DNA from 4 places in the Lysinibacillus sp. FSL L8-0312 genome. Region 3 is predicted to be linked to each of the others. Evidence: riboswitches for the same ligand, from Rfam matches in the RefSeq annotation. Region 3 holds a riboswitch; each other region holds the start of a gene.

Region 1 (7,688 bases), 3.6 Mb from region 3:
GATATTAATTTCTGGCGTACAAACGGACCACCAACCGACCCACATAGCTTTGCAAATGAGTCAGCTACGCCAAATGCTAGTGGTGTTTATGAGGCAAAATTAGGCTTATCTAACGCTACAGACATCGATACGAAAATTCATCAATTATTAGTGGGAACAGATGAAGAGGAACGAGTGCAACTTTACACGGATATTTTATCCATATTCCATGATCAAGCACTTTTCTATCCTATCTCTTACGAAACAAATAATGTAATTTATCAACCATATATGAAGGATTTTGCTCCACGTGCATCTGAATATGATATTCCCTATGCACAAATGGATAAAGAGTAATAAAAAAGAGAGAGTATGTCTTGCACAGACAGCTCTCTCTTTATCATAGGAGTGAGTAGGAAGTGACAGCATGTATGAATCGACATGGATGTTTTGTTTAAAAAGAATTTTGACTTTGCCGTTTGTCTTACTAGGAGTTTCCATCCTAACCTTTGTATTTATTCGTTTTGTACCGATAGAGCCTGCTGAGGTCATCCTACGATTGGCAAGAGTTGCTCCAACCGAGGAAGCTGTTCAGGCATTACGCGAAGAACTAGGGACGGACAAACCTTTCGTTCTTCAATATTTACTATGGGGAAAAGGCGTTTTACAGCTAGATTTTGGTACATCCTTTGTGAGTAAATTACCAGTAGCACATGAGCTATTCGCGAAATTACCTGCAACCATTGAATTAGCTCTTGCCGCATTTGTCCTCATTTTAGTATTCAGTATACCATTAGGGATTATGAGTGCATTGTCTAAGTATGCCATCATCGATAAAATCATTAGATTCTTTAGCATATTGAGCGTATCCATTCCAACATTTTGGTTAGGTTTCCTACTGCTCTATCTATTTAGCTTAAAATTAGGGCTCTTTCCGACAAACGGAAAGGGCACACTCGCTCATTTAGTTTTACCAGCCTTCGCACTGGCATTGCCAACCATTGGTCTGTTCATCCAGTTTATTCGTTCCACTATCCAGGAAGAATTACAGCAGCAATATGTTCAATATGCGCAGCTAAGAGGATTAAAAAATTCTGTAATCCTCAAACGTCATGTGTTACGAAATGCTGCCATACCTTTGACTTCCTTATTAGGTATGACGCTCGGTAGTTTACTAGGTGGAGCTGTAATTGTGGAGCAAGTTTTTAGTTGGCCAGGACTCGGTAGGTATTTAATCGAATCCATTACGAACAGAGATTACCCCGTTGTACAATGCTATGTATTGATTATTGCTGTGATCTATGTGTTGACCAATCTATGCACAGATGTATTGCATCGTCTATTGGACCCTCATCTGATGATGAAGGACAGGAGAGATTGACATGAAGCGATTACGAAAAAGAAGAGATCCTATTCTAGGGTTATTTAGCTTATCCCTCCTTGTAATCATTGTCTTACTGGGATTGTTTGCACCCATTTTAATGCCACATGATCCGTTAGCTGTCGATATAACTAAGAAATTTTTAGCCCCTTCCTGGGATTACCCATTCGGTACAGATCACTTAGGAAGATGCGTCTTTTCTCGCATGCTTTTAGGTATTCGCTATTCATTAGGATCCGCACTCTTCATTCAAGTCGTTGCTATTGTTTTAGCTGTCCTACTTGGTGCCTTTGTAGCGTTGAAAAGAGGTATAATCGATGTGGTATTTATTCGAATATGTGATGTTTTATTAGCTTTTCCGACACTGGTACTTGCATTTGGACTTTTAGGTGTATTAGGCCCTAGCTTAAAAAATGTTTTAATAGCCCTTATTTTTACACAGCTTATTTATTACTCCAGAATGGTTCGAAGTTTATGTATTGGGATGAATGAAAAAGATTTTATTCAAGCTGCTAGGATTACTGGCACTACAGGCATTAAATTAATCATTCGTCATTATATCCCTAACATACTGCCAGCTATTGTCACGATTGTGGCGTTAGATATCGGGAAAGTCATTTTAGAAATCGCTGGCTTTTCCTTTATAGGTCTGGGCGTGCAGTCGCCGATTCCAGAATGGGGCATGATGGTAAATGAAGGGAAACAATATATCCGTCAGCATCCCGATTTAATGCTTTATCCTGGGCTTGCCATTGTCCTAGTGGTGTTATTCTTTAATCATTTAGCCAATCGTTTAAAGAAGTTTGATTCGTGAAGGGGGAAGTTATGGAGAAGGTTTTAGAAGTGAAAGATTTAAACGTCAAAATTGGGGAGAAAAATGTATTATCCACTATCAATCTGACAGCCTATAAAGGGCGTGTCTTAGGAATCATAGGAGAAAGTGGTAGTGGCAAGACCATGCTTTGCCATGCCATCATGCAAACATTACCATCTATCGCACAGGTGACACAAGGGGAGGTTCTTTATCAGCAGGAAAATTTAATGAATGTTTCAGCTACTCAATTAAGAGCATATCGTGGGCGGCATCTTTCGATGATTTTGCAAAATCCATCCGCTGCCTTCGATCGTATCCAAACGATTGAAGGCCATTTCAGAGAAACATTAAAGGCACACTTTAAGCTGACCAAAAAAGAAATGAGACAAATAGCTCTTGATGCCTTACATAAAGTGCATTTACCAAATCCAGAGCAGATTTTACATTATTATCCTTTTCAGTTGAGTGGTGGCATGCTACAGCGAGTGATGATTGCCTTATCATTGGCGCTACAAGCCTCCCTCTATATTGCTGATGAACCAACGACAGCTCTTGATACGATCAATCAAAAACAAGTATTAACACTATTTGATCGTATTCGCGTAGAAACAGAAGCTGCCATACTTCTTGTTACACATGATTTAGGTGTTATTGCTGAACTAGCTGACGATGTGGCTGTTATGTATCAAGGAAAAATCATTGAGCAAACGAATGTCTATGATTTCTTTGATGCACCTCAGCATGCCTATACAAAGAAACTATTACAAGCAAGAATGCTATTTTAGAGGTGAAAAAATGACGCTGCTAGACGTGAAAAATATTGATATGCATTACGCTCAAAGACCATTTCTATTCCAGCGTAAGCAGGAAGTTCCCGTATTACAGAAGGTGTCATTCTCACTTCAGGAGGGGGAATGTCTAGGAATAGTCGGTCAAAGTGGTTCAGGAAAAAGCACATTAGGTCGTATTATTTTAGGAATCGAACGACCAACAAACGGGGAGTTGCTCTTTCAAGGTGTCAATTTATACGAAGCACCAAGCAAGCATAAAAAAAGAATACGTAGAGATTTACAGGCAGTTTTTCAAAATAGCTATCATTCATTTAATCCGAAGCAGACGATTTTTGAAATACTCGAAGAACCGTTTCTGAATTTCGAGCATTTTAGCAAAACAGAGCGACAACATAAAGTAAGGGAATTACTAGACTGTGTAGAGTTAGAGAGGGCAATGGCTCAAAACTATCCTTCGCAGCTTAGTGGGGGGCAACAGCAACGAGTCAACATCGCTAGAGCTCTTGCGCTAAAGCCAAAATTAATTGTCTTAGATGAAGCGATTAGCAGTCTTGATATGATTTTACAAAAAAAGATTATACAATTACTACAAACACTTCAAAAAGAGCGACAGCTTGCTTACATTTTCATTTCGCATGATTTACAGGCAACACGTTTTATGTCAGACCGTATCCTTGTCATGCAGCATGGTCGGCTAGTGGAGGAGATTGGCAAGGATGGAGCATATGAGCATCCTGCTTCACAACAATTATATCATGCTATTTTGCCTTCACACCCGCGAGAAAGAAAACATAAAACGAAATGATCATAATATAGAAAACACGTATACAATGGGCATGGAGGTATGGGCTGGTAATGATAGAGGCCAGTTGGATTACCTCATTTGCTCCAAACATTAGTAAGAGTCATCTATTAAAGAAACGCCATTTTGCATTAGAATGGTGTTTTTCTTTTTATTAATAATATTAATCAGGTAATTAACTTTATTGATATTTTCATTTAATAAATTAATTTTATTATTTACTTTTTTAAATTATTTGGTATATAATCAATTTAACTTAAAGGAAGGAGTTCACTATGGCTTATCAAGTAATCACAAATTGTCCTGTCTGCAGTAAAACATTGAAAATTACGAAGTTACAGTGTTCTCATTGTCAAACGACGATTGAAAATGAGTTTGAATTGTCGAAGCTAGCATCCTTATCACAGGATCAGCTTCATTTTGTGGAAGTATTTTTAACATGTCGAGGGAATATTAAGGAAGTAGAAAAGGAACTGGGCATTTCGTACCCAACTGTGCGAGGCAAGCTAAATGACATTATCTCATCCCTTGGCTATGTCCAAAAGAAGAAAAATGAAGTAGACGAGAAAAAAATTGTAAGCATGTTGGAAAATGGCGAAATCACAACTGATGAGGCCATAAAACTCTTAAAAGACGAATAGGGAGGAATGCTACATGAAAGAGGAAATTACTAAAGTGTTAACCATGATTCAAGAGGGAAAAATTGATGCTGATAAAGGGTCAGAGCTGATTCAAGTGTTACAAGAGAAAGAGGAGTCAGGTAATAAATTTCTGGAAAAAACGAAGTATTTAGATAAAACGTTAAAGGTTCGTGTGGTGTCCACTGAAAATGATAATGTCACTGTGAATTTGCCTATAAAACTTGTCAAGGCTGTGTTAATGGCTGGACACAGTATCGCTGCGAGTATTCCGCAATCGGAAAAATACGTGAAAGATATCGATATCAATCTTCTTCTTGAAGCCATCGAAAATGAATTAGATGGACAAATTGTGGACATAAAATCGGCAAACGGAGATACCGTTTCAGTTTTCATTGAGTAGAGGCGACTTATGATGCATGTAAAAGTGAAAGCAAAAGACGTTCGTTTTACCGTTCCTGTTCCATATGCTGTGCTAACCATTGTTCTTTCCATTTTGACTTCAAAATGGATTCAGCAAAGTGTCAACAAATGGACAAAGGCATACTTCGACAGAAAAAAAATCGACTTTTCCTTTCCATTCATTGACAAAGAAATGCTCAAGCCTATTATCAAGGAACTACAAAATTATAAAGGGCTCGTGCTAGTAGATGTCAAGGCACAAGACGGTACAGAGGTTAAGGTTAGACTGTAATAACCTAATAGTTAAGATGGGAGCATGTTTTCATAAAAAGCATGCTCTTTGTTATTTAAAGAGAATTCTTTGCAAAAGAACTATCTAAATTCCACAATTTGTCCTCTAGATTGTCTAAGAGTGTTTTTGTTCTTTTCTCAAGATGATCTGGTAGCTCATTTTTACTGAAATAGGTAAGATTCAAACTCTCACCATCCCTCATCTCTAATACACCACTGACATTTTTCGCACTATAAAGATGAATAACTGTATAGATTTCATCCCCATTTGGATATTGAAAATAATAATTTGGCCCTGAAAAAACACCAATCAAGTCCAATTCATTCGCTACCAGTCCTGTTTCTTCATGAAGTTCACGGGTAGCAGTTTCATTCAGTTCCATTGAGCCACCAGGTAATCCCCAATCCAACGTATCTGAACGATGTTGAAAGAGAATTTTCTTGTCATCGTTGACTACAAGAATTGTCGCCCCGATACTGATAATCGGTCTACTACCGATGTGTTTCCTTAATTCTGAAATATAGCCCATATGTGCTCCTCCTCTATATTATAAAAAAACTATTCGCCTTTCTTATTATAAAGACCTCTATTTTACTTATAACCCTTGAAAATGGAGTTATGGGTATAGATGAACAATCTTTTTTTGTACAAAATAATGCTCAAAAATGCAGAATAGTCAATCAAAAATGAAAAATAGCTTTTTATAATCAGTCTTTTCTGAATTTTACCTATATTGATTGTTTTGAAAACTCTATGTTAAGGTAAATAGACAAATTGAATATGCTAAATTTTGGTGGTTCAAATGGGGTTCATTCCATTTGATTAAAAGGGAAGTTGGTGAGAGTCCAACACTGTCCCGCAACTGTATTTAGGAGCTCGATAACAAGGCCACTGTTTTGTTTGTCAAAATGGGAAGGTGTTATTGAAGTGTTGATTATAAGTCAGGAGACCTGCCACAAAATAAGCATCAATTGACCTACGAGGATAGGGAGGTGTTAGCTACTGCATGATTTTTGTGAATTCCTGTAAATTCACTGTTATTTGGTCTGTCATGCTTTTGTAGATTAACAACTTCTAAAAAGGGGTAGAAGTTGTTTTTTTGTTGTTCTTTCGTGTTGGAATGGTAACGCTTACAAGAATAATTAAACAAAGGGGCTGTCATTGAATGGAGTTAACTTATTCACCAGGTCTTGATGGGGTCATTGCTGCTGAAACAAAATTATCTTTTTTAGACACTGTAGGAAGTCAAATAGTTATTCGAGGCTATGACTTGATTGAATTATCACAGCGATATTCGTATTTAGATATTGTGTACTTATTGCTGCATGGAGAAATACCAACTACCGAGCAACAGGCTGACTTACAGGACAAATTAAAAGCACATTATCAGGTTCCACAAGAGATCTTCCAAATCTTCAAGCTCTTGCCTAATGAAACACATGCGATGGATGGACTGAGAACTGGAATTTCTGTTTTAGCAGGCTTTGATCAGCACATCAATGATCGTTCTACTGAAATGAACTTGACGCGAGCTTATAGACTTTTAGGCGGTATGCCTAACATCGTAGCCAATAGCTATCGTGTCTTAAACGGACAAGATGTTGTGGAGCCAGATAGTCAGCTTTCCTATAGCGCCAATTTTTATTACATGATTACTGGTAGAAAACCAACGGCGTTAGAAGAAGAAATTTTTGATCAGTCTCTCGTTTTATATAGTGAGCATGAGATGCCAAATTCGACGTTTACAGCTCGTGTTATTGCCTCTACACAATCTGATTTGTACGGTGCTTTAACTGGAGCTGTCGCATCATTGAAAGGAAATTTACATGGAGGGGCCAACGAGGCAGTCATGTACATGCTTCTAGAAGCCAAAACAGTAGCAGGCTTTGAAGCCTTGCTGAAAAATAAACTGCAAAATAAAGAAAAAATTATGGGCTTTGGTCACCGTGTTTATATGAAAAAGATGGACCCAAGAGCACAGATTATGAAAGAGGCTTTGCATAAATTATGTTTGGCACAAGGGGATGATCGCTTATATCACATGTGTGAAGCTGGTGAGAAGGTGATGGCACAAGAAAAGAGCTTGTACCCAAATTTAGATTATTATGCAGCACCAGTATACTACATGCTTGGCTTGCCAATTGAAATCTATACACCTATCTTTTTTGGCTCACGAACGATTGGCTTATGTGCTCACGTCATTGAGCAGCATGACAATAACCGATTATTTAGACCTCGTGTCCATTATATTGGCGAGCGTCATAACCTTGAAGAATTGTCGGTATAATCAAGTTTTAACAACTCGCCATAGAGCTGATGGGCATTCTGACCAATGCCTATCAGCATACTAGTATATCAAATTCATGCCTTGAAAGGAAGATATAGATGATTAAAACAAATGACATATCTAAGACAGATCAATTACTTACAGATATTGCGGATTACGTAGTCAATACAACTATTACAAGTGAAGAAGCATACGAAACGGCACGCTATGTATTATTAGATACATTAGGGTGTGGCATTTTGGCCTTACAATATCCTGAATGCACGAAACTTCTTGGCCCAGTAGTACCAGGCACAGTCGTT
Region 2 (7,688 bases), 660 kb from region 3:
ATCGATTCACTTGGAATCACCAAAGGATAAAGCGAATGGGGACTATGCAACAAACATTGCAATGCAATTAACGAAATTAGCTAAAAAACCACCTCGTGCTATTGCGGAAGCCATTTTAGAAAATCTTGAAACAGCAGGTACAGATATTGAAAAGATCGACATTGCTGGTCCTGGCTTCATGAATATCACAGTACGTAAAGATTTCCTAACTGGGGTAATTACACAGGCTCTTGAACAAGGTACTGACTACGGCCGTTCAAATGCTGGTGCTGGGGAAAAGATTCAAGTGGAGTTTGTTTCAGCAAACCCTACAGGGGACCTTCATCTAGGACATGCACGTGGAGCTTCTGTTGGAGATTCATTATGTAATGTATTAGATCTGGCTGGTTACAGCGTCTCTCGTGAATATTATATTAATGATGCGGGCAATCAAATTAATAACCTAGCTTACTCATTAGAAGCACGCTATAAACAAGCACTAGGTATGGAAGCGGAGATGCCAGAAGACGGCTATCATGGGCAAGATATTATTGATATTGCGGGTAAATTAGCGGAGGAGCATGGTGAAACTATTTTAGCAAAATCAGAGGATGAACGTTTTGCATTCTTCCGTCAACACGGTTTAGCCTTAGAATTAGATAAATTAAAAACAGACTTAGCAAACTTCCGCGTGAACTTTGATGTCTGGTATTCTGAAACGTCTCTATATGAAAACGGTAAAATCGAAGTAGCGTTAGATAAATTAAAAGCAAATGGTCATGTCTTTGAAGAAGATGGTGCTACTTGGTTCCGCTCTACAACATTTGGTGATGATAAAGACCGTGTGTTAATTAAAAATGATGGTTCGTTCACATACTTAACGCCAGATATTGCTTACCACGAAGACAAAATTGTCCGTGGTTTCGATAAATTAATCAATATTTGGGGAGCTGACCACCACGGTTATATTCCACGTATGAAAGCAGCTATTCAGGCCCTTGGCTATGATCGTGATACATTAGAAGTAGAAGTTATTCAAATGGTTCAGCTTTATAAAAACGGTGAAAAATTCAAAATGTCTAAACGGACAGGGAACGCGGTAACAATGCGTGAGCTTGTAGAAGAGGTTGGCCTTGATGCAGTACGATACTTCTTCGTGAAAACTGCAGGCGATTCTCATATGGACTTTGACCTTGATCTTGCTGTATCACAATCTAATGAAAACCCAGTGTACTATGCACAATATGCACATGCTCGTATTTCATCTATTTTACGCTCAGCAAATGAGCAAGGATTTGCTGCAGCAACAGATCATCTTAATCTGTTAACAGCAGAAAAAGAAATTGATTTACTGAAAAAGATTGGCGATTTCCCGAGAGTGGTAGCAGAAGCGGCGAAACACCGTACACCACACCGAATCGCTAACTATATTCAAGAGACAGCAGCAACATTCCATAGCTTTTACAATGCAGAAAAAGTATTGGATGCTTCCAACAAGGAGTTAACAGAGGCTCGTTTAGCATTAATTACAGCTGTACGCACAACAATTGCTAATGCACTACGTTTAATCGGCGTATCTGCACCAGAAAAAATGTAATACTTTTTAAGCCCCTAACATGATGAATGTTAGGGGTTTTTTAGTGGCTAGAAGGCCAAAAATGGGCGATAACATTCTAAAAGTGGTTGATAAAACAGTAAATGTGAAAGATAAAAAGGCACAAGGAACGGATAGCACTAAAAATTAGCTGTTTCAAACTTAATTTTTCTGTTAATTTCGAAAATTTTGTTGAAGTTTACGTCAACGTCAATGATATACTGTTGACAATAAGGAAAGGGGAGATGGTTTTGAAGACGATTCAGGAGGTAGCAAAGGAATTCAATGTATCTACTCGTACAATTCGTTATTATGAAGAACTTGGTCTTCTTCGTCCCGATCGCTCATCTACCAATCAACGAACCTTTTCAAAAAAAGAATTGGCGAAGCTCAAGCTTATTTTCAGAGGCAAGCGTTACGGGTTCTCACTAGAGGAAATCAAAGAGATGGTTTTACTTTTTGATTTTGATCGCTCAGGTATTCAGCAATTAGAGCGGACAGTAGAGTATGGAGAACAAAAAATTCAAGAGATTGAGAGTAAAATTGCTGAGCTGACGCAAATGAAACAGGAATTACAGCAAATGCAAGGCATGTTTAGTGAAAAATTAGCTACTTTAAAGGGAGAGATGCATGATGAATAGTTCCAGTTTGTTAGCACGAAATGCCCGTAAGTATCCAAAAAATGAAGCCATTATTTGTCATGGCAGAAGAGTGACCTATCGTGATTTAGATGAACAAGTAACACGTTTTAGTCATGCTTTGCTAGAGCAAGGAGTAAGTCAGGATGATAAGGTTTTAATCTTTATGCCGAACGTTTTAGAGTTTGTTGTAAGCTATTTTGCTATTCAGCGTATCGGGGCAATCGTTGTTCCAGTCAATGCGAAATTTACATTGCAGGAAGTAGAGTATGTGGCACAGCATGCCGAAGCGAAGGCGATTGTTGTTCATGAGGCGATTTTTGCCGCAGTTGAACAGCTAGCCGCTGTACCATTAAAAATTAAAACCGGCCAAGAAAAAGCAGGTTGGCAGCATTACGAAACAATGCTTCAAAATGCGAGCACACAAACAATTGATTGCCAGCTACAAGAAGATGACCCTTCGACTATTTTGTATACATCTGGTACGACAGGAAAACCAAAGGGTGTGTTATTTAGCTACCGTAATATTTTAACAGTGGCACAAATGATTGCTGTTGAAATGGAAGTGAAACCTGAAAGCCGTATATTGCTCATGATGCCATTAACTCATTCAGCACCATTGCATTTATTTTTAATGGCGGGCGTATTTGTAGGGTCAACAAGCGTATTAACACCAACCTTTACACCAGACCTTTTTATCGATGCCATTGAGCAGGAAAAAACGACGCATTTCTTTGGAGCGCCTGTTGCTTATTTATTAACGGCTCAGATGCCGAGGCTACAAACGGCTGATTTGTCTTCCATGAAGTGGTGGGTATATGGTGGAGCACCATTATCTCAAAATGAGGTTCGCTTCATTCAACAGGCATTCCGAACAACTAATTTAACCTGTGTTTATGGATTAACAGAGGCGGGTCCGAGTGGCTCACTGTTATTTGGCAAGGAGCATGAAACGAAGGCTGGGAGTATTGGCCAACGGGCGCCACTTGGCACAGAGCTTCGTATTGTCAATGACAATGGAGAAGATGTAAATGTGGGCGAAGTAGGAGAAATTGTCTTATTTGGTGAGGGTAATATGCTTGGCTACTTCAAGGATGAAATAGCAACCAAGGCTGCTTACATTGATGGGTGGTTAAAAACAGGAGATCTGGCTCGGATGGATGAGGACGGCTTTATTTGGATTGTGGATCGTAAAAAAGATGTCATTATTTCAGGTGGTGTCAATATTTATCCGAAGGAAATTGAAGATTGTCTATTAAGCTTTGAAGGGATATTTGAAGTTGCTGTCATTGGTATACCACATCCGCAATGGGGGGAAACCGTGAAGGCTGTATATGCTACGAAACAAGACATAGATGAGGATGCATTGAAAGCTTATTTAGAGGAACGGCTTGCGAAGTATAAACTACCACGTATTTTCGAAAAAGTGGAAGCGCTACCACGCAATGCTTCAGGCAAAATTTTAAAACAATCCTTGAAAGGACAAGAGGTGAGATAGCATGAAGGTTTTACAGCAGGAAGAAATGCGTGCAACAAACTTTTTTACAGAGGAAGAAACGCTTCAAAAAGTGTTAGAAATGATGTTAGATAAAGAGTTTTTGTCTTATGCACACAGAGAACTGACAGATTTCGGTGAGTTATGTGCAGGTGATATTGACGTAAGGGCAAAACATACTGATCGGCAGGGAGAGCCCCGCCTTGAACGGTATAATGCTTATGGAGAAGAGGTATCAGAGGTTTGGGTGAATGACGGTTACAAAAAAACAATTGAAGAGACATATAATACGGGAATTGTTGGCTACGTGCACAAAGAAATTCCACAGTTAGGTCACAAAGGGAATTATGTCTATAGCTTTGCACAAGGTTATTTACTATCTCATGCAGAGCCCGGTTTTTATTGTCCCGTGACTTTGACGATGGCTACGGCTTATCTATTAGATCATTATGCTGATGAGGATGTAAAGCAGCGTTTCTTGCCACATGTTTGTGCAACAGGAGAGACGGAGCTATACGAAGGGGCAACATTTTTAACAGAACGTCAAGGAGGGTCAGACGTTGGGGCGAATGTTGTGGAGGCCAGAAAAGTAGGCAATGAGTACCGTCTCTATGGAGAAAAATACTTCGCATCCAATGCAGGTATGTGTGGCGTAGCAATGGTGTTGGCACGTTTAGAAGGCGCACAAGCAGGCTCTAAAGGGTTAACGTTATTTGCAGTTCCATGGAATAATGAAGATGGTACGGCTAATCATCTTCGTATTCGTCGATTGAAAGATAAATTAGGCGTTCGAGCAGTCCCATCGGGCGAGGTAGAGTTTGATGGTGCCCTTGCTTATATTGTAGGGGAACAAAATAAAGGGATTTATTACATGCTAGAAGCACTAAATCTTTCGAGAATTTGTAATGCAGTCGCATCGATTGGTATTATGCGTCGAGGCTTTTTAGAGGCAAAGCATTATGTGACCAATCGATATGCATTTGGCAAGCCCTTAACACAATACCCAATGATCCAGGATACATTAGGGAAGTTTGCTGCTAAGCTGCATGTGGAAGTAGCGACAGTATTTGATCTTATTCAATTATACGATAAAGTGACAAGTGGGCAGGGAACACAACAAGATCTCATTATGAATCGTTTATATATTGCCATTATGAAAAAGGAAACGGCAGAGCAAGCCGTTCATTATGCTAGTGAAGCGATTGAATTACATGGTGGTAATGGCTATATTGAAGACTTTGTGACACCACGCTTACTAAGGGATGCACAAGTATTGACGGTATGGGAGGGAACGGCAAATATTTTGGCTTTAGAACTTATTCGTTTAGTGGATAAATTCCATGCACATGAACTGTTTGTCCGTGAAATGGAGACAAGGCTAGAGAAGCTAGCGGATAGTCCACTAGTGCAAATTGTGGAAGAGCAGTTGGTAAATCTTGCGGCTACATTACAAATTTTTAGCGCTTTAGATGAAGCAACTAAAACTTTTGAAGCAAAAGGTATAGCGAAAAAGATGGCCCATCTTTATGAAAGTGTTGTAGCGGTGGAATGGGCACTAAAATTTGGCGGGAAGTACGAAAAGCTAGCGGATATCTATTTAGAGCAAACGTGGTCATTGCGACAAATAGGTGCACAAATGAAAACCGTACAATATTTTTCTGAAATTGTATAATTGCCAAGGAGTCGTCTGGAATGGAGGCGACTTCTTTTATTTTCATGTATAATGAAATCAACTGAATATTATAAAGGTTCTTTACTTAAGTAAAGTGAAAAGGGAAGTCGGTGTAATTCCGATGCGGTCCCGCCACTGTAAGTGTGAGTTTTTTCAAATAATGCCACTGAAGATTTCGGGAAGGCTTGAAAAACGCAATAAGCACGAGCCAGGAGACCTGCCTTTATAGTATAGACATGACAGCCTACGAGGATAGGGTGGTGGATTTTGTATCAGTTTTTTGGTGCGATTTTGACCCCTCATCATTCGAAGATGAGGGGTCTTATTTTGATGGAGAAAATATTTCTAACCAATTGACGCACGGATCAACAAAGGAGGATTCACATGAAGAAATATTGGAAAATAGGATTATCAGCATTTTTAGCAGTAGGTTTGTTAGCAGCATGTGGGCAAGAAGCCAAAAATGACAAGCCAGTAGCTACGGAGCAGCAAACACAGCAAGAGACTCCACAGGTGGATGAAGCAACATTCCCAATGACCATAACAGATGCCATTGGCAAGGATATTACACTTGAAGCACCGCCTGAAAAAATTGTTTCTCTTATTCCAAGTAACACAGAGATATTATTTGAACTTGGTTTAAATGATGAAATAGTTGGGGTGACAGACAATGATGATTATCCACCAGAAGTCGCTGAAAAGGAGAAAGTTGGGGGCATGGAGTACAATATTGAAAAAATTATTGCCTTAAAGCCAGATATCGTGTTTTCGCATGAATCTAGCATGTCCCTTTCAGAAGCGGCAATTGAACAGCTTGAGTCAGCAGGTTTGAAAGTATTTGTCGTAAAAAATGCACAAGACTTTAATGAAACTTACACAACGATTGAGCTGCTTGGTCGTGCAACAGGGAAATTACCAGAGGCTGAAAAAATCGTTGCTAATATGAAGGAAAAAGTGGAAGATGTTCTGACAAAAGTAAAGGATGTCGAACCCAAAAAAGTGCTAGTCGAAGCATCGGATGAACCTACTATTTATACGGCGGGTAATGGCACATTTATGAATGCTATGCTGGACATGATTCATGCAGAAAACGTAGCGGCAGATGCGAAGGATTGGTATGAAATTAGTTCAGAACAAATTATTGCGAAAAACCCAGATGTCATCGTTGTGACATATCATTATGTACCAGATATTTTAACAAAAATACCACAACGTGCTGGTTTCGATACTGTTAATGCCGTGAAAAATAAGGCAATCGTTCAAGTAGATGAAAGCACAACAAGTCGTCAAGGTCCCCGTTTAGGAGAAGGTCTTGAAGAATTAGCAAAAGCTATTTATCCAGAGGTATTTAAGTGAAAAAAATAGCACTAGCCTATGTACTAACATGTACGCTTCTTGTCATTAGTATCTGGTGTGGCGTAGCGATAGGCTCAGTTCATATTCCGTTAGAAGTTTTATGGAATCAAGCAGTTGATGAAACGGCTGCTAATATCTTTTGGAAAATCCGTCTGCCACGCGTGTTGTTAGCTGGACTAGTGGGAGCTTCTTTGGCCATTGCTGGAGCAGCTTTCCAAGGGTTGTTAAAAAACCCATTGGCAGATCCATATACATTAGGCGTCTCGTCGGGGGCATCTGTTGGTGCTGTTATTACGATCTTTTTTAGTATATCTATACCGGTCGTAGGCTTGTATGCCCTACCCACTTTTAGTATGATAGGCGCAATCATCACGATGGTAGTGGTCATGAGCTTCGCTAGAATGGTAGACCGTTCATTGAAGATGGAAACGTTAATTTTAACAGGTGTTATTTTTAGCTCATTTCTAGGTTCTCTCATTTCATTAATGATCGCTTTATCTGGAGAAGAGCTACGCCAAGTAATTGGCTGGTTACTAGGTTCTGTGTCAATGCGTGGATGGCCATATGTCCAAATGATCACGCCATTTGTTATTGTTGGTTCCATTATGCTTTGGACGCAAAGACGAGAGCTAAATGTTTTGTTATATGGTGAAGAGCGCGCGAAGCATTTAGGTGTCAATGTGAAACGTAGTAAGTATTTGATTTTAGCGGGTGGCTCCATGTTAACAGGAGCTGCTGTAGCGGTTTCTGGCACAATTGGCTTTGTAGGATTAGTTGTACCGCATATGACAAGGATGATTTGGGGTTCTGACCACCGCCATTTATTGCCATTATCGTTTTTCAATGGCGCAACTTTACTCATTGTTTGCGATTTAGTAGCACGAACAATTATTGTGCCAAGAGAGCTACCTATTGGTGTTATTACGGCGTTTATTGGTGCACCTGTTTTCTCCT
Region 3 (7,688 bases):
TCTATGATTTCCAATTTACTGATGAGAAAGTTGATGAGGAAGCACGAAAAGCCTACTATGATGAATTAGCAAAGCTTGGCCCTGAGGCAATGCATGATAAATTAAAACAACTAGACCCTCAAACAGCGGAGACGATTCATCCAAACAATACGCGTCGTGTCATTCGTGCATTAGAAATGCTGGAATTAAGCGGTGTATCCAAAGCAGCTGAAGCACAAAACCGAGGGGAAGTACCTCTTTATAAGCATGTCATTTTGGGGTTAGGTCAAAATATGACCCGTGAAGTGCTTTATGACCGCATTAACCGTCGTGTTGATTTAATGATGGACAATGGCCTTTTAGAAGAAGTCAAAGGTTTATGGCAGCAAAATATTCGAAATGTGCAGTCCATACAAGCAATTGGCTATAAGGAATTGTATGATTATTTGGATGGCAAATGTACCCTCGAAGAAGCTATTGATAGCTTAAAACAAAATTCACGCCGCTATGCAAAAAGACAACTTACCTATTTTCGCAATAAAATGGATGTCCATTTTATTACGACGGATGAACAATTATAATAATTAAGAAAAATTTCTAAAAATTACTAATTGATAAATTGGTAGAACATGCTACTATAGGAGTGAAGAGGTAGAAAGTTAGTGGGGAGGCTATTTGATGAAATCAATCAACTTGCAAGATACGTTCTTGAACCAACTACGTAAAAACAGTGTTTTTGTAACTGTATTTCTGTTAAATGGATTTCAGTTAAAAGGGACTGTGAAATCATATGACAATTTTACAGTTTTATTAATGGATGCTGAAAATAAGCAGCACCTAATCTACAAGCACGCCATTTCTACATTCGTTCCAGCAAAACAAATAGAGTTTTTAGAGACAGAAGGATAAAAAATTGTTAAACAGCTTGTGTTCACCACACTGGCTGTTTTTTTTGTTACAAGCTATAATGTAAGTGGAATTTGAAATTTTGGAGGAAAAAAGTTCATGAAATCAATGGAAACAACACAATTACTAGAACGATTAGATGCAAATGAGGACCTATATATTATTGATGTACGTGAAGAGGATGAAGTAGCACACGGCATGATTCCTGGTGCCAAGCACATTGCCCTTGGGACAATCCCGGAACGTTTAGAGGAATTAGACGTAGAAAAGCCATATATTGTTGTTTGTAAGGCTGGTGCTCGTTCTGCTAATGCATGTGCTTATTTAGAAGCGCAAGGATTTGATGTAACAAATCTTGAAGGCGGCATGCTAGCTTACGATGGGGAATTAGAATTTAAATAAATGACATAATGAAAAATAAAACCATCCATAGCATTTTTGTGAAGGGTGAAAATGGATTTCCGTTGCAGGCTACTTGCTTTCCTGTGGGCGAGCGCCGAGCCGCTTCCTCCGTGCAGAGGCTCGCCTGTCTCACTATCCCACGGGAGTCAAGTAGCCTTCCATTCCAATGCATAAAAATGGTACCTTTTTAGCAAAGGTATTCACTACTCTTTATGGAGGGGTGTTGTTACTTACCACTTCTTCACATTGAAAATAAAGGGCTATCCTTTCTCTCATCAGACAAATAATGGGCTATTTTGTTCACTACGGTTCGTATGAAAGAGAAGGAAAAGCCACTTTTACATATGGTTGATTGGAGTGGAGCCAGTGTCACTCCTAGGGGATTTAGCGTCACAGAGGGGACCTTGGAGCGAACGCAGTGAGTGAAGCGGCTCATCATCGGACGCCCCCTGAAAGGACGCTGGTGGAACGGAAATCAACCTCTCGCTTTTCAAAGTGGCTGTTTCTATCATTGACATCACCTTTTTTATATACTTATTTTCGGAGTGTGTTCATGATGAGGCTGAAATTTTTTTCAAAGTTAATATACGGATTCACATTTTTTTGCCCACGAACCTTTAAAGCATAACTGGAAAAATTTAAACCAGCACCATATATTTGTAAAGCACCATTCGCAAGATCCCCCTTTTGAAGAAGTTCAAGACCATCTTTTAAGAAATTTTCACTCTCATCGAAGTGACATTCCGTCATGTATTTATCCCCGCTATAATATAACTTCAAATTTTCGATGATTATATTCGCTGTTTCGTTACTTATACTAGCATCGACATTCATTAATAACTGATTGATTGGTTTCACTAACTGAGCGTAGTGACTATCATAATTTTCACAAGTCTCCGCAATGGCATTTCTCAATTCTCTTGCATTCATCCTAATTCCTCCTCAAAGAAAATTTATGACCTACCTTACATTATACATACTCGTAATATTATGAAGGGATTAGTGATCCCTTTCTTTATAAAACTTACTCTTTAATTTTCAGAAATATGTTACAATTAAGTAGGTGAAGGAGGGATTTTGTATGTTTCGTTCAATAGCACCCCCAACAATGTCTTTACAGTAGAATCTACTGTTTAGGCATACAATAACAGTTTGCTCATTTTCAATAGATTCTACTGTATAGGTTAATACTTTATACGTAGAAAGTAGGAATTTGTAATGAGCGGAAAATTAGCATTTGTATTATCCATGATTATTTTTGGAGCAGTTGGTGTTTTTGCCAAGTATATTCCGTTAACTTCAAGTGAAATCGCTTTTTGGATGAGTTTAATAGGTGCTTGTTTTTTAGAAGTGATTTTTATTTATAAAAAGGGGAATTTTTCGAAATTAGAGATTATAAAAAATAAGTGGAAATTAATACTTTCTAGTATCGCCTTGTGTGGGAACTGGATTTTTTTATTTCAGGCTTATAAAGCAACAACGATTGCCAATGCTGCATTGAGTTATTATTTTGCACCAGTACTCGTTATCTGCTTATCTCCAATTATTTTAAAAGAGAAGCTAGTTGGCAGAAAAATAATGTATGTCTGTGTGGCCCTTATCGGACTATATTTGATTGTCCAAAGTCAAGGCACTGGGGACAGTGAGCATTTTATAGGCATTGTCTACGGTCTTATCGCGGCATGCTTTTACACAGCGCTAACATTGACAAATAAATTTATATGCGGCTTAAAGGAACCAGAAAATACAATGATTCAACTTTCTTTAGCAGCATTTTTCCTTAGCTTCTATCTACTTGGAACTACAGGATTTCAGGTCATGAAAATCAGTTTTGAATCAGTCCTATTCTTAATTACATTAGGCATTGTCCATGCAGGGGTTGGATTTTTATTGTTCTTTTTAGGCATGTCACAGTTAAAAGGACAAAGTATAGCCATTCTTAGCTATATTGATCCACTGACATCATTAGTAATTTCCACGATGATTATAGGAGAAAAAATGGCGCTTCTACAAATAATAGGAGCGGTCCTATTATTAGGCTCAACATTGCTAAGCGAAATAGAAAAAGAATAGGTAACCGAAGAAATGGTACAAGGCGAGTATTCTAATATTGACAGAAAAAATACGCTGTCGTAGATTATAAATAGTTTAATAAAAGCATTAGGTGCCCAATAGGGAGAATAGGGAATAAAGTGAAAAACTTTAGCGGACCCGCCACTGTATAAGGGAGTGTCATCGTAAATGCCACTAGCGAATCGCTGGGAAGGCACGATGATATGTTGAACTTGAGCCAGGAGACCTGCCTACTTGCTTCGGAAGTATATAGATGATGGAAAAGTCTGTAGTTTATTTGTCATGACAATAAACTACAGACTTTTTATTTTGTCTTCATGTAGAACGAGAGGAGAAACAATAATGCAATTATTACAAGACACGATTCAAAATATCCAAGAGGCTGATATGAATAGTATGGACCAAGCTAGAAAGCGAATTGATGCGCTTTGTAAGCCCCCAGGTAGCTTGGGTAAACTAGAATCACTTGCCGTACAGCTTTCAGGCATAACAGGACAATTATATCCAATGGTCGATAAAAAAGTGATGATTGTCTGTGCAGCAGATCATGGCGTTTGTGAGGAAGGCATAACAACGAATCCACAAAATGTTACGGTCTTTCAAACATTAAATTTTCCTAAAGGAGGTACAGGCGTTTGTGCGATTGCGGGCATTACCAATGCAAAGGTAGTAACAGTAGATGTTGGGGTAAAAGAAGATATTCCGCTTGATGCAGGTGTCATCATTCATAAAATTAAGCATGGCACAGATAACATGGCACAGGGCCCTGCTATGTCAAGAGAAGAGGCTATTCAATCCATTGAAGTGGGGATTCATGTGGCAACAGATGAAATCACAAAAGGAGCCAACCTACTTGGAACAGGTGAAATGGGCATTGGTAATACAACGCCGAGCACTGCCATATTAGCTGCTTTGACTGGCTATGACCCTATTGAAATAACAGGGTTTGGCGCAGGAGTTGGTCAAGGAGGGATTGCTCATAAAGCAGCAGTAATTGAAAAAGCAATTACTCTCAACAAACCCAATCCTAACGATATCATTGATGTTCTAGCTAAAGTTGGAGGGCTAGAGATAGGGGCTATGGCTGGTATCATGCTGGCTGCCGCAAGTCACCGAAAACCTGTTATTATTGATGGTTTTATTTCGACTATTGCTGCGCTTATTGCTTATCAAATTGAACCGAAAGTAAAAGACTTTATCATACCTTCCCATGCTTCAGAGGAACCAGGGGCTAAAATTGCCGCATCATTACTTGGTGTAGAGCCAATGCTGCATATGAACATGCGATTAGGCGAAGGCTCTGGTGCTGCTCTAGCCTTTCCTCTTTTAGATGCTGCTTGTTCTATGATGAAAAATATGGTGACATTAGAAGAAGCCATGAATCTTTTGGCTAAATAGTTACTGAATAACAAATAAGCGCAAATAGTTAATGAACTCTTTGCGCTTATTCATTTTTTTATCAATTACAGTATCTATGCCCGATTCAACCTTCGCAAAGGCAAACGCCACTTCATCATATAGGAAAGAATGCGTAATGCTGTAATCACTGCAAATAATACATAAAGGAAAATGTCTCCAGTCAAAACTTCAAATCCGATAACAAGCCCTGCGAGAGCAGCCCAAACACCATAGACTTCATCACGGAGAACTAGTGGCTTCCGTCTAGCTAATAAATCTCGCACAATACCACCACCTGAACCTGTTAAAACAGCAGCTACAACGACTGCGCTAATTGGCATATCTAGCTTCACGGCATAGAGTGCACCTTGAATAGCGAACGCGGATAAGCCAATGGCATCTGTGAAGTTGCCCCAACGATGCCAATGCTGAATCAGATGATGCGGGAAAATAAAAAATATCGTAATCGCAGCTAGTGCAATTTGAAACATCATATCCTGTCCCCATAAGGTTGTGACAGGCAGCCCGATGAGTAAATTTCGAATAGCTCCTCCACCAAAAGCAGTGACAATACCGAGTATATATACACCGAATAAATCGTATTCTTCTTCCATGGCAATGATTGCCCCAGAAATAGCAAAGGCAATTGTTCCAATAATACTAAAAACCTCCCAAGCCATCCCTTTCACCCCTTCTATCAATAAATGAACTTCTTTTTTTAAAGTTAAAAGACTTTTTTTGACGTAACAGAATCTATGAATTTAATAGCCAAAATCAGTCATTACATACGCTTCTTGAAGTAAGTCCGCACATTAGCTTAGCGTAAAATTCGCTTAGAAACAATAGGCAAGTTTTGCAGGGGTTCATACAAATTGATAAGATGTTATTGAAATAAAGAAAAACATTCGTCAAAAGCGTTGATATACCAGTAGTTATTTAGGGAATTCTAGAATGAGTGAAGTCAATTTAGAGAGTCGATAGATCTTACTGATTGAAATGCGGGACAATTGTGAAATGGAGAAGAAAAGAATGACGTTTACATCTAATTTATCAGCACAAACGCTATCCTTAGCGTCAAAAATAGAGGAGCAAGTTCGACCCTATCATGCAAAGGTAGAAGAAATGGCGTTTTATAATCAACAGAAGGTGCTAGCAGCATTTCGCAAGCATCAAGTAAGTGACTATCATTTACATCCATCCAATGGCTATGGCTATGACGATGAGGGACGCGATAATTTAGAGCGTGTTTATGCGGAAGTTTTTGGGGCGGAGGCTGCCATTGTACGACCACAAATTATTTCAGGAACACATGCAATCACGCTTAGTCTATTCGGTGTCCTTCGTCCTGGTGATGAGCTGCTTTATATTTCTGGTCAGCCATATGATACATTGCAATCCATTGTTGATGGTGGTAACAAAGATACCGGTTCACTGAAAGATTATAAAATAGGCTATCGACATGTGGATTTAGTGGAAAATAAAGCAATTGATTGGGTAGGTGTAGAAGCAGCCATTACTACGCAAACAAAAATGATTGCCATTCAACGTTCGAAAGGCTATGCGACACGTCCATCCTTTACGATTGCAGAAATTGCTGATATGTGCGTAAAGGTGCGCAAATTAGCCCCACATGCCGTTATTTTTGTAGATAACTGCTATGGTGAGTTCGTAGAGGCGAAGGAACCTACAGAGGTTGGTGCTGATTTAATGGCAGGCTCACTCATTAAAAACCCTGGTGGAGGATTGGCGAAAATTGGTGGCTATATTGCTGGCCGTGCAGATTTAGTAGAGAAATGTGCGTATCGTATGACATCTCCAGGTATTGGGGCAGAGGCAGGGGCAACATTAAATACATTAGGAGATTTTTATCAAGGATTTTTCCTAGCCCCACATGTCGTATCACAAGCCTTAAAAGGTGCGATCTTTACAGCAGCTATGCTGGAGGAAATCGGAATGAGCACTTCTCCAAGCTATGATGCAAATCGTACGGATTTAATCCAATCCGTTTCCTTCCAAACTGCACAGCAGATGATTGCCTTCTGTCGTGAAATACAAGCCAATTCTCCAATAAATGCCCATTATGCTCCAGAACCAGCTTATATGCCTGGTTATGAAGATGATGTCATTATGGCTGCGGGAACATTTATTCAAGGCTCCAGCATTGAGCTGACAGCAGATGGTCCAATCCGTCCACCATATACAGCCTTTATCCAGGGTGGACTAACATATGAACATGTTAAATTTGCTATTTGTAGTGCTGTTCAAGCCATTCAAAAAAAGTAATATGAAAATAAATAAACCTTAAATTTGAATAGTTTTTTACAATTTTCTATCGGATTGAAAAAAATAACGCCTTACATGTTAGGAAACCTCACATGGTTGGTTGACAGTGAAAAAATTTCGTTATATGATAAGCGGGTATTGGAGGAGGACTTAAATGAGTCGTGAAATTAGACGAACTATGCCGTTATTATCAATGAGTATTGTGATGCAATTAACTGAACTCTCGGCACGACAAATTCGTTATTATGAAGAACACCATTTAATTGAGCCGCACCGAACAGAAGGCAATCGTCGAATGTTTTCATTAAATGACGTCGACACATTGCTTGAAATTAAAGACTACTTAGAGCAGGGTATGAATATGGCGAAGATTAAAAAATTATTTGCTAAAAAGAAAGATCCTGTTGCTACAGATGAACAAGATTTAAGTGATTCAGAATTACGCCAAATCATGCGCGAAGAAATGCGTCAAGCTCAGCGCATGCAAAAATCATCCATCCGACGAGGGGATTTATCTCGATTCTATTAATAAATAGGGTAGGGTAAACATAAAAGCTAGACAAATTATAGGAGTGTGGAAAACTGTGGGTAAATACACAAAAGAGGACATTAAACGTCTCATCGAAGAAAAAAACGTAAGCTTTATT
Region 4 (7,688 bases), 3.6 Mb from region 3:
AGAAAAGTCTCCTTCCCATTAACAATTGCTTTATACGAATTAACCTTTAATTGAATAGTTGTATTCCCTTTACTTGCTGTTATGGTTTGGGTTGAGGAATCCCAGGCAACAGTTGCATCTAATGATTCAAATATATTTCTCATCGGTAACATCGTCCTACCATTTATAGCAGTACCACTATCAAAAAATACTACATCTTTGTTAATTGCATGGACATAGCTATTATCCTCTACATAAATCAAAGAGCATAGATAAAATACAAAACTTACAAAAAATAACCGTTTTAGCATGACAATTCTCCTGTTCTATAACTATAATTAATTGTAAGTATAGTTTATTATTAGGATTAAGAGAATACTTAATTTTCAATTTATGTTTTTTTCTCTAAAAGGTGGTTAAATCCTGATCGTGAAGCTGATATATTTTGAACATAAAAAAAGAGATACTGCTTGCACAATATCCCTTTTCTTTCGTGGAGAACCTATTGCTAAATCATTCATTTTTAATGTTATCTAGATCTAACCATCCCTCAAATATAGAATCGTCCTTTAAATCAAAATAGTATTTTGTGAATCGCGCGAATTCTGTGGAATCGATTTCTTTATAGTTATAAAATTGATAATAACTTTTTAAAAATTGTTCAATGTCTTTGATTTCTTCATTATCATCAAATAAATTCAAGAGCATTGCAGGCGATTTTCCATAGACATATGCACTCATATCAGATTGGTATTGATCAAGTGGTAAATTGACTGGAAGCACTAGGTCTGGATCAATGCTGTAAATCGTATAGGGTTTGCTCAGATTCAATTTTTTAAAGTTGAATAGATTTGTAGCAAATACCGTGAAGCCTTCATCTAACCAGGCATGATGAAAAGGATCATTGGTAATGACCCCGTAAAACCATTGATGAGCAATTTCATGAACCACTGTACTTTTAATCTGCTCAGAACTACTAGGACCACTGTTGTAAATCGTATGGGCTGTTACAATTCCTGGGTACTCCATGCCCATTCCATCTATGATAATATCTAGTTGTTTGAGAGGATACGGCCCCATTATTTCTTCAAAATAATTTATGACAGCTGAAGCCTCGTCTGCTATTTCTTGATATAGTTCCTTTTTATTTTCCTCAAATCCAAATACTCTAATGGCGATGTCTTCGTCTTTTTCCACTAGTATTGGATCTTTTACTAGAGCAACAAATATTTCCTTCACGTTCTCAACTTCAAGTAACCCTTTGTTTGGGCTTGGAAATGCCTCTTGATCAAATGAAGACACCAACGTGTACTCCTGAGGAATGTCATAGGTTAATTTGAAATTGCTGAATGTAGTATGATACGTCTCTCCTCTAAAACGATAATCTTCTTTGTTCCATTGATGGTTTCTATATGTGGCAAGCATCGGATAAAATTGAGCTAAATGATAATTACCATTACTCTTCGTAAATCTTAAGCCCTCTTCAGGCAGAGTGAACTCATAGGAAAAATAAACTTTCATTTCTTGATGAGGTTTCAATTTTTCCTGAAGCTGAATGTTGAGTGTATCTTTTTCAAGGGTGTAAGCTGCCGTTTTTCCATCAATGGTAATGTTATGGAACGCAATGGTAGATGGATGCTCCAGTTCGGGTGAGACAGCTTTTGTAAACATATTAGGTATAAAATAAAATATCAATTGTTCCCAATCATCGGTAGAGAGGTTTTTAACAACAACGGTTGATTCTAGCTGAAATTTCCCGTCATTATCCATCTTAAGTGCCATATCATATTCACTAAAATTACCAGGGCTTATCGCCTTTGGTATAAATTCTTCTGTATTCACCTTTTGAGCAATAGTAGACGCTTCTTTCCCTTCCTGTTGATTGAACTCACAAGCAACGAGAAAAATACATACTAGTAATAAACCTGTACTCCATAATTTCTTCTTTATAATTTCCGCCCCCAATCCCAACACTATTAGCTACAATAAAAATGGTATATATATAAATTTTATATTATTATCCCAATTTAAACCATATACTTTCGATCTTTCATCTGGAATCTAGTTAATTACCAAGATGAACAAAGAAAGAAGAGCACATATTCGTGGTGATATGCTGCCTATTAGGTAGACAGATGAAAATTAAAAGCTGTTTATATTTTTAGATGTAGCTGTTGATTATGCCGTAATGGGATGACTTTGGTAAGTAACCGACGTCATCTTTTTTAATGTCCATTGCTTTCATGTGTAGCTCTGCTAAGCTTTAAACAGACTATCCTTACTGACAACAAAAAAATCCTGCATGTATATACACACAGGATTTCTTTGTCATCTTTTTAAACTAATCAATTCTATTTAGTACCACTTGCTCCAAATCCAGATGCTCCTCGGATCGTTTGTGATAATTCATCTACTTCTACTAATTGAATGGATGGAACAAATTGAATGACCATTTGGGCGATACGCATAGATTTTTCGACGATAAACGGTTCTTGGCCGTGGTTGATTAAAATAACGCCGATTTCCCCTCTGTAGCCTTCATCAATTGTGCCTGGGCTATTCAGTACGGTTACACTATGCTTTAATGCTAGTCCACTTCTTGGTCGAATTTGGGCTTCCGTTCCTTTAGGTAATTCAATCTGTATACCTGTTTTAATAAGTTTGGCTACGCCTGCTGGTATTTCTACTGCTTCAATGGAGTAGAGATCCATGCCCGCATCACCAGGATTGGCTTGCATTGGTAGTATTGCATCCGCGTGTACTCTTTTGATTTTTACTTCTACGTTCATTGTTCTCCATCCTAACGATTAAAATTAAATGTGTCATCTGTAATTGGCGCTACTTTTGCTTTAGCATAGGTAGCTCCCTTTTGTGAAAAGAAATCATATGTGGAGCCTTCATTACGAATACCGTTCATCACAATCGGATTGACTTCTTCTTCTGGAAACATTGCTTCAAAACCAACATTCATTAAGGCTTTATTAGCATTATATCGTACATAGGCTCTCACTTCAGGTGATAATCCTGTTTCCGCATAAATATCATCCGTATATTTCATTTCATTCTGATATAAATCTAATAATAGCTCATAGCCCCATAAATTTAGCTCTTCTTGTTTTTCTTTTGAAAATTGCTTGAATAGATTTTGAGCAAAAAATCCAACTGCGACACCATGGATGGATTCGTCGCGTAAAATAAGTGAAATAATCTCAGCACTGTTTCGTAGGAAGCCTTGTCCTCCTAAGTACAGCGGGTAGAAAAAGCCAGAATAGAAAAGGAAAGATTCGAGCATAACGGAGGAGAACATCGCTTTCCATAAGCTTTCTGGATCGTTTTCTTCGATACTATTATAAATATCCGCAATTTTATTGGCCTTATATTGTAGAAACTCATTTTTTTTGACCCATTCAAATAACTCATCTATTTCTTTGTTTGTACAAAGCGTTGTAAAAATATAAGAATAGGATTTGGCGTGGATTGCCTCAAATGCATCAAAAACGGTTAGGACAGCCTTCTCTTGTAAATCGTCTGTATAAGCGGCCACACGATTCATCCCTATATTGGTCTGAACTGTATCCAGTAACGTTAATCCCGCGAACACTTTTTTATACGTGTCTTGATGCTCAAAGCTTTTCCACTGTTTGATATCTTTACTGACCGCAATTTCCTCAGGAAACCAAATTTGCTTCCATTGCTGGTCCCAAAATATTTGGGCAAGTTCACTCGTTGCCTTATTCCAATTGACCGCCTCATAAATTATATTTGACATGCTACACACTCCTCTAAGCTTTGTAATCGTTGACGAACATAGTAAACGGACTTAATGCCCTTTACCCATGCATAAATGTATACTTTAGCTAATTGTTCAGTTGTCCAATTATCTGTTACATAAAGCGTCATGGAAATACCTTGGTCAACGTGTTTTTGAGAAGCAGAGTACAAATCAATTAAATCATACGGATTAACATCATATGCCTCTACATATAAATGACTGTTATCATTTGTTAAATGAGGCATTGGATAAATCGTTCTACTATCTGCATAATCACGAACCTCTACACGCTCAGTACATGGCGCAATAGAAGCCGTACAGCTACGTATGTAGGAAATACTGCCAGTTGGTGCAATAGCCAAACGATAGGAATGGAATAGACCATATTGCATCACATCTTGCTTAAGCGTTTCCCACATGTTTTTCGTAATGATTGGAACATTGCCAAGTGCTTTTAACACAACGGGTGATAGTTCTTCGTCGATTTTATTGACATATTGGTCAAAGTAGCTACCTGATGCATAATCACTGTCCTCAAATCGATAAAAAGTTGCAGCTTTTTCTTTAGCCATTTCCATCGATGATTTGAGTGAATAAAAGTTCATTGCTTCCATAAAACGATCCATGAAATCAATCGATTCTTTAGAGCCATATAAAATGCCCTCCGTCACAAGATGGCCGTGGAGGTTCATACAACCAAGTCCTACTGAATGCATTAATTGATTGGCTTTTGCAACAGACGGTACATTTTTAATGTGCGTCATTTGCGACACATTTGTTAATAGGTGCATAGCCGTATCGATTAAGGCTTCGAAATCATTGACCTTACTTGCTGCATGAATATCAATAGACCCTAAGTTACAGGATACATCTAATCCATAGTCATTCGGTTGATCTTGATCTGTAATAATGCTTGTTTCTTGAACTTGCAGGATTTCGGTACATAGATTGGACATTTTTACGCGACCGATGTTTTTTAATGGATGCACTTCATTGACATTATCATCAAAAATTTCAAACGGATAGCCCGATTCAAATTGTGCTTTTTTCACTTCTGTATACAGCCTACGTGCATTCAAACGTTTAATTTTACGAATTTTAGGGTTATCAAGTAGCTCATAGTACATATCTGAAATGGAAATCTCAGACATGCGTTTGCCATATTCTTTGAAAATATCATATGGGCTGAACAAGACAATATCTTTATCACGTTTCATAAGTTCGAAGAAAATACTTGGTATAATTATTCCTGTTGATAATGTTGCGAGGCGAATTTTATCATCGGCATTCGGTTTTTTAGATGAAATGAAATTTTCAATGTCTGCATGGAAAATATTTAAATAGACAACACCAGAGCCATTTCGCTGCCCTAGTTGATTGGAATAACTGAAAGAATTTTCTAACAGTTTAGCAACTGGGATGACACCACTGGCACGATTTAGAATCTCTTTAATAGGGTCACCTAAAGGGCGTAAATCAGTTAAGTTAACTCCAACCCCACCGCCAAGTCTTGATAGCTCTAAGCAATAACCAATATTTTCAGCAATACTATTCATGGAATCATCCATCGATAATTTAAAGCAGCTCACTAATTCACCACGTGCTTTTTTACCACTATTTAATGCTGTTGGTGTAGCAGGCTGATAAGCTTCCATCATTGCTTCGACAGAACGTTCTGCTAGCACCGTATTCCCTTGTGCTAAATACAAGGCGATAATGACAATACGGTCCTCATATTTTTCTAAAATCTCTTCTCCATCACGACTTTTCATAGCATAGCTATCGTAAAATTTACTTGCACTCATAAAGGATGGGAAGCGGAAATTATAATCATATGCTTTTTTGTACAACTTCTTAATAAATTCCATTTCATACATGTCGATAAATGCTTTCTCGTAGTAGCCCTCATCAACTAAATAACGGATTTTTTCTTCAATATCAATAAAGTAACGTAAACGCACGTTGACATACTCTAAAAAGTAGCGGCGTGTAGCTTCACGATCCTTTTCTAATTCAAGTAGCCCAGTTGAACTATAACGATTCAGTACGTCATTATTTAGCTTTAAATAGGTTTTCATCTTATTACCCTCGTTTCATAAAACGTTTGTATGGCTTCATAATCTGTTTGATTGCCTCGTAAATCTAATTTTCTTACTAAGGGTACATGATAGGTAGCAGCGATTTTCTCGCCAGCAGCCCCAAATACGTTGTGCCCAAAGTTACTATTCCCACTGGCAACTACACCTTTACAAAAATCTCTGTTTTTTTCTAAAAAACGTTCCACTTTTGCAGGGATATCGCCTAAGCCATCAGTATAAGTAATTAAAAGATAAGGCTTATTCAATTGTAATTCCTCAGAGAGCTCAACAGACTCTGCCCTTAATTTGGAAACAATATTCCGGACATTTCCTGTACGACTTGCGTAAACGATCATAGAACAATCATCTCAATATGAGAAACTATGTCCTTAACATCTCCTATAAATGTATTATTCATTTCTAAAACAGGCACACTTAAAAAACCTGCATCGATTATTGTTTGTTTAGCTTGTTCATCGTGATCAATGTTGACAATTTCTGCATCAAGTCCTGCACGTTGTAATTCAGATTTTACCCAAAGGCATTTTGGACAGATTGTTTTCGTATAAAGTTTCATAGAAATCCCTCTTTTCATATAATAAAAAGCTATCTCCTCTAGAGAGATAGCTAAATGGAAACGTTACCATACCAAAAATACTGACGTTCCCATTTCTTAATCCCCGAAGAAATGATTAATTGTTTTATAGAGGCAGGTCTCCTGGCTTTGCTTCATCCTCTGATTCCCTTCCCATGCGAATGCACAGTGGTTGTAATCATTGTCAGCTTCACAGTTGCGGGGACAGCGTCGGAATTGTACCGAACTTCCCTTTTAAACTACATATAGTAGCACCTATATAAAACGAACACAATATATAGTTGTTGTTCAATAGTTTTAAGTGTACCATCCTTCATATAAAAAGTAAATCTAGATTCTAAACTTCTTTATTTTTTGATTATTCATTATTTTCGATTATAACTTTCGAAGGAATTTCACCATCTATTACTTATATCTTAATTCATTGTGTATCTAAACTATGTACGAGATTTTTTGTTACTACGGATCTATGAGCATTAAATATACTAGCGTATTTCACATAGAAACAGCCTATATTCTAAAGAATAATAGACTGTTTGACATGTCGAACGTATGGATTACTCGATTTCGACAAATAAGGACAATTCCTTATAAAATTCAGGCGTTGCTGCCGAATTCACTTGAAAATGAGGATTATATTTTGATAAAAGTTTATAGAGAGTAGTTGCGGTTAACAGACTCTGTTCTCGATCGAAAGCCCTGAAACTTTCATAGACCTCCTTCACTTTACCATTTATTGAATGACAAAAAAACTGTTGAACATCTGCATCCTCTAAATAATCCTTTTCCCATCTGTAACATATTAAATTTGTTAGGAAAAACATTTCTAATCCAGGCATTTTTCCAACTTCAATGAGCAATGACATTCCATAATGAAATGCATTTTCCAACCATTTTATGCCGTGGCGATCTTTGTAAAAGCGCATCAACTTTTGTAACCCATGTCCTTGCTCCTTCACTAGATAAGCATGGATATTTGTATGACCAGCAGTTCTTTCCCATTCATCGAGAGAGAATTTATACTTCCTTACCAGTTTCATCCAAAGCTTTTGAAGCTTGTCTTCAGAAAGGTATTGTGTTTGTTGATTCCATCTTAGAAAAATGTCTAAACTTTCTAATACCAAGCCTCTTTCCATTTCAAAATGATCCAATTTTCTATATAAAACTTTTTGATTCATATCTATGTTGTCCATTATGTCTTCAGATTTGTTCATTTTGCATTCCATTTAATTATTCACTTCACTTCAGATTTTTTATCTACTAT

Evidence for each region. A riboswitch is a leader RNA that binds a small molecule or an ion and turns the genes downstream of it on or off. The one in region 3 is predicted to bind cobalamin.
Region 1: it holds a riboswitch for cobalamin, as region 3 does, so the genes downstream of both, mmgD (citrate synthase) here and cobT (nicotinate-nucleotide--dimethylbenzimidazole phosphoribosyltransferase) in region 3, are expected to answer to the same signal.
Region 2: it holds a riboswitch for cobalamin, as region 3 does, so the genes downstream of both, MHI22_RS19070 (ABC transporter substrate-binding protein) here and cobT (nicotinate-nucleotide--dimethylbenzimidazole phosphoribosyltransferase) in region 3, are expected to answer to the same signal.
Region 4: it holds a riboswitch for cobalamin, as region 3 does, so the genes downstream of both, MHI22_RS04340 (glutaredoxin family protein) here and cobT (nicotinate-nucleotide--dimethylbenzimidazole phosphoribosyltransferase) in region 3, are expected to answer to the same signal.

Annotation. Positions count from the first base shown of each region.
Region 1 is NZ_JBBOOV010000001.1:820,134-827,821, forward strand. It holds gene nikA (nickel ABC transporter substrate-binding protein) at 1-336, shown strand, start outside; gene nikB (nickel ABC transporter permease) at 407-1,360, shown strand; gene MHI22_RS04265 (ABC transporter permease subunit) at 1,362-2,174, shown strand; gene MHI22_RS04270 (ABC transporter ATP-binding protein) at 2,186-2,959, shown strand; gene MHI22_RS04275 (ABC transporter ATP-binding protein) at 2,970-3,770, shown strand; gene MHI22_RS04280 (DUF2089 domain-containing protein) at 4,043-4,408, shown strand; gene MHI22_RS04285 (SHOCT-like domain-containing protein) at 4,422-4,808, shown strand; gene MHI22_RS04290 (hypothetical protein) at 4,818-5,099, shown strand; gene MHI22_RS04295 (NUDIX hydrolase) at 5,155-5,628, opposite strand; cobalamin riboswitch at 5,877-6,071, shown strand; gene mmgD (citrate synthase) at 6,265-7,386, shown strand; gene prpD (2-methylcitrate dehydratase) at 7,485-7,688, shown strand, end outside.
Region 2 is NZ_JBBOOV010000001.1:3,780,454-3,788,141, forward strand. It holds gene argS (arginine--tRNA ligase) at 1-1,576, shown strand, start outside; gene MHI22_RS19055 (MerR family transcriptional regulator) at 1,825-2,214, shown strand; gene MHI22_RS19060 (class I adenylate-forming enzyme family protein) at 2,207-3,709, shown strand; gene MHI22_RS19065 (acyl-CoA dehydrogenase family protein) at 3,711-5,378, shown strand; cobalamin riboswitch at 5,436-5,617, shown strand; gene MHI22_RS19070 (ABC transporter substrate-binding protein) at 5,763-6,734, shown strand; gene MHI22_RS19075 (FecCD family ABC transporter permease) at 6,731-7,688, shown strand, end outside.
Region 3 is NZ_JBBOOV010000001.1:4,441,789-4,449,476, forward strand. It holds gene miaA (tRNA (adenosine(37)-N6)-dimethylallyltransferase MiaA) at 1-560, shown strand, start outside; gene hfq (RNA chaperone Hfq) at 658-888, shown strand; gene MHI22_RS22110 (rhodanese-like domain-containing protein) at 985-1,287, shown strand; gene MHI22_RS22115 (hypothetical protein) at 1,822-2,217, opposite strand; gene MHI22_RS22120 (DMT family transporter) at 2,506-3,360, shown strand; cobalamin riboswitch at 3,433-3,608, shown strand; gene cobT (nicotinate-nucleotide--dimethylbenzimidazole phosphoribosyltransferase) at 3,703-4,758, shown strand; gene MHI22_RS22130 (trimeric intracellular cation channel family protein) at 4,833-5,438, opposite strand; gene MHI22_RS22135 (methionine gamma-lyase family protein) at 5,788-7,041, shown strand; gene MHI22_RS22140 (MerR family transcriptional regulator) at 7,196-7,570, shown strand; gene glnA (type I glutamate--ammonia ligase) at 7,626-7,688, shown strand, end outside.
Region 4 is NZ_JBBOOV010000001.1:834,447-842,134, reverse strand. It holds gene MHI22_RS04370 (copper amine oxidase N-terminal domain-containing protein) at 1-290, opposite strand, end outside; gene MHI22_RS04365 (M1 family metallopeptidase) at 493-1,944, opposite strand; gene dut (dUTP diphosphatase) at 2,331-2,768, opposite strand; gene nrdF (class 1b ribonucleoside-diphosphate reductase subunit beta) at 2,780-3,748, opposite strand; gene nrdE (class 1b ribonucleoside-diphosphate reductase subunit alpha) at 3,736-5,829, opposite strand; gene nrdI (class Ib ribonucleoside-diphosphate reductase assembly flavoprotein NrdI) at 5,826-6,185, opposite strand; gene MHI22_RS04340 (glutaredoxin family protein) at 6,182-6,406, opposite strand; cobalamin riboswitch at 6,521-6,698, opposite strand; gene MHI22_RS04335 (hypothetical protein) at 6,982-7,638, opposite strand; gene MHI22_RS04330 (hypothetical protein) at 7,678-7,688, opposite strand, start outside.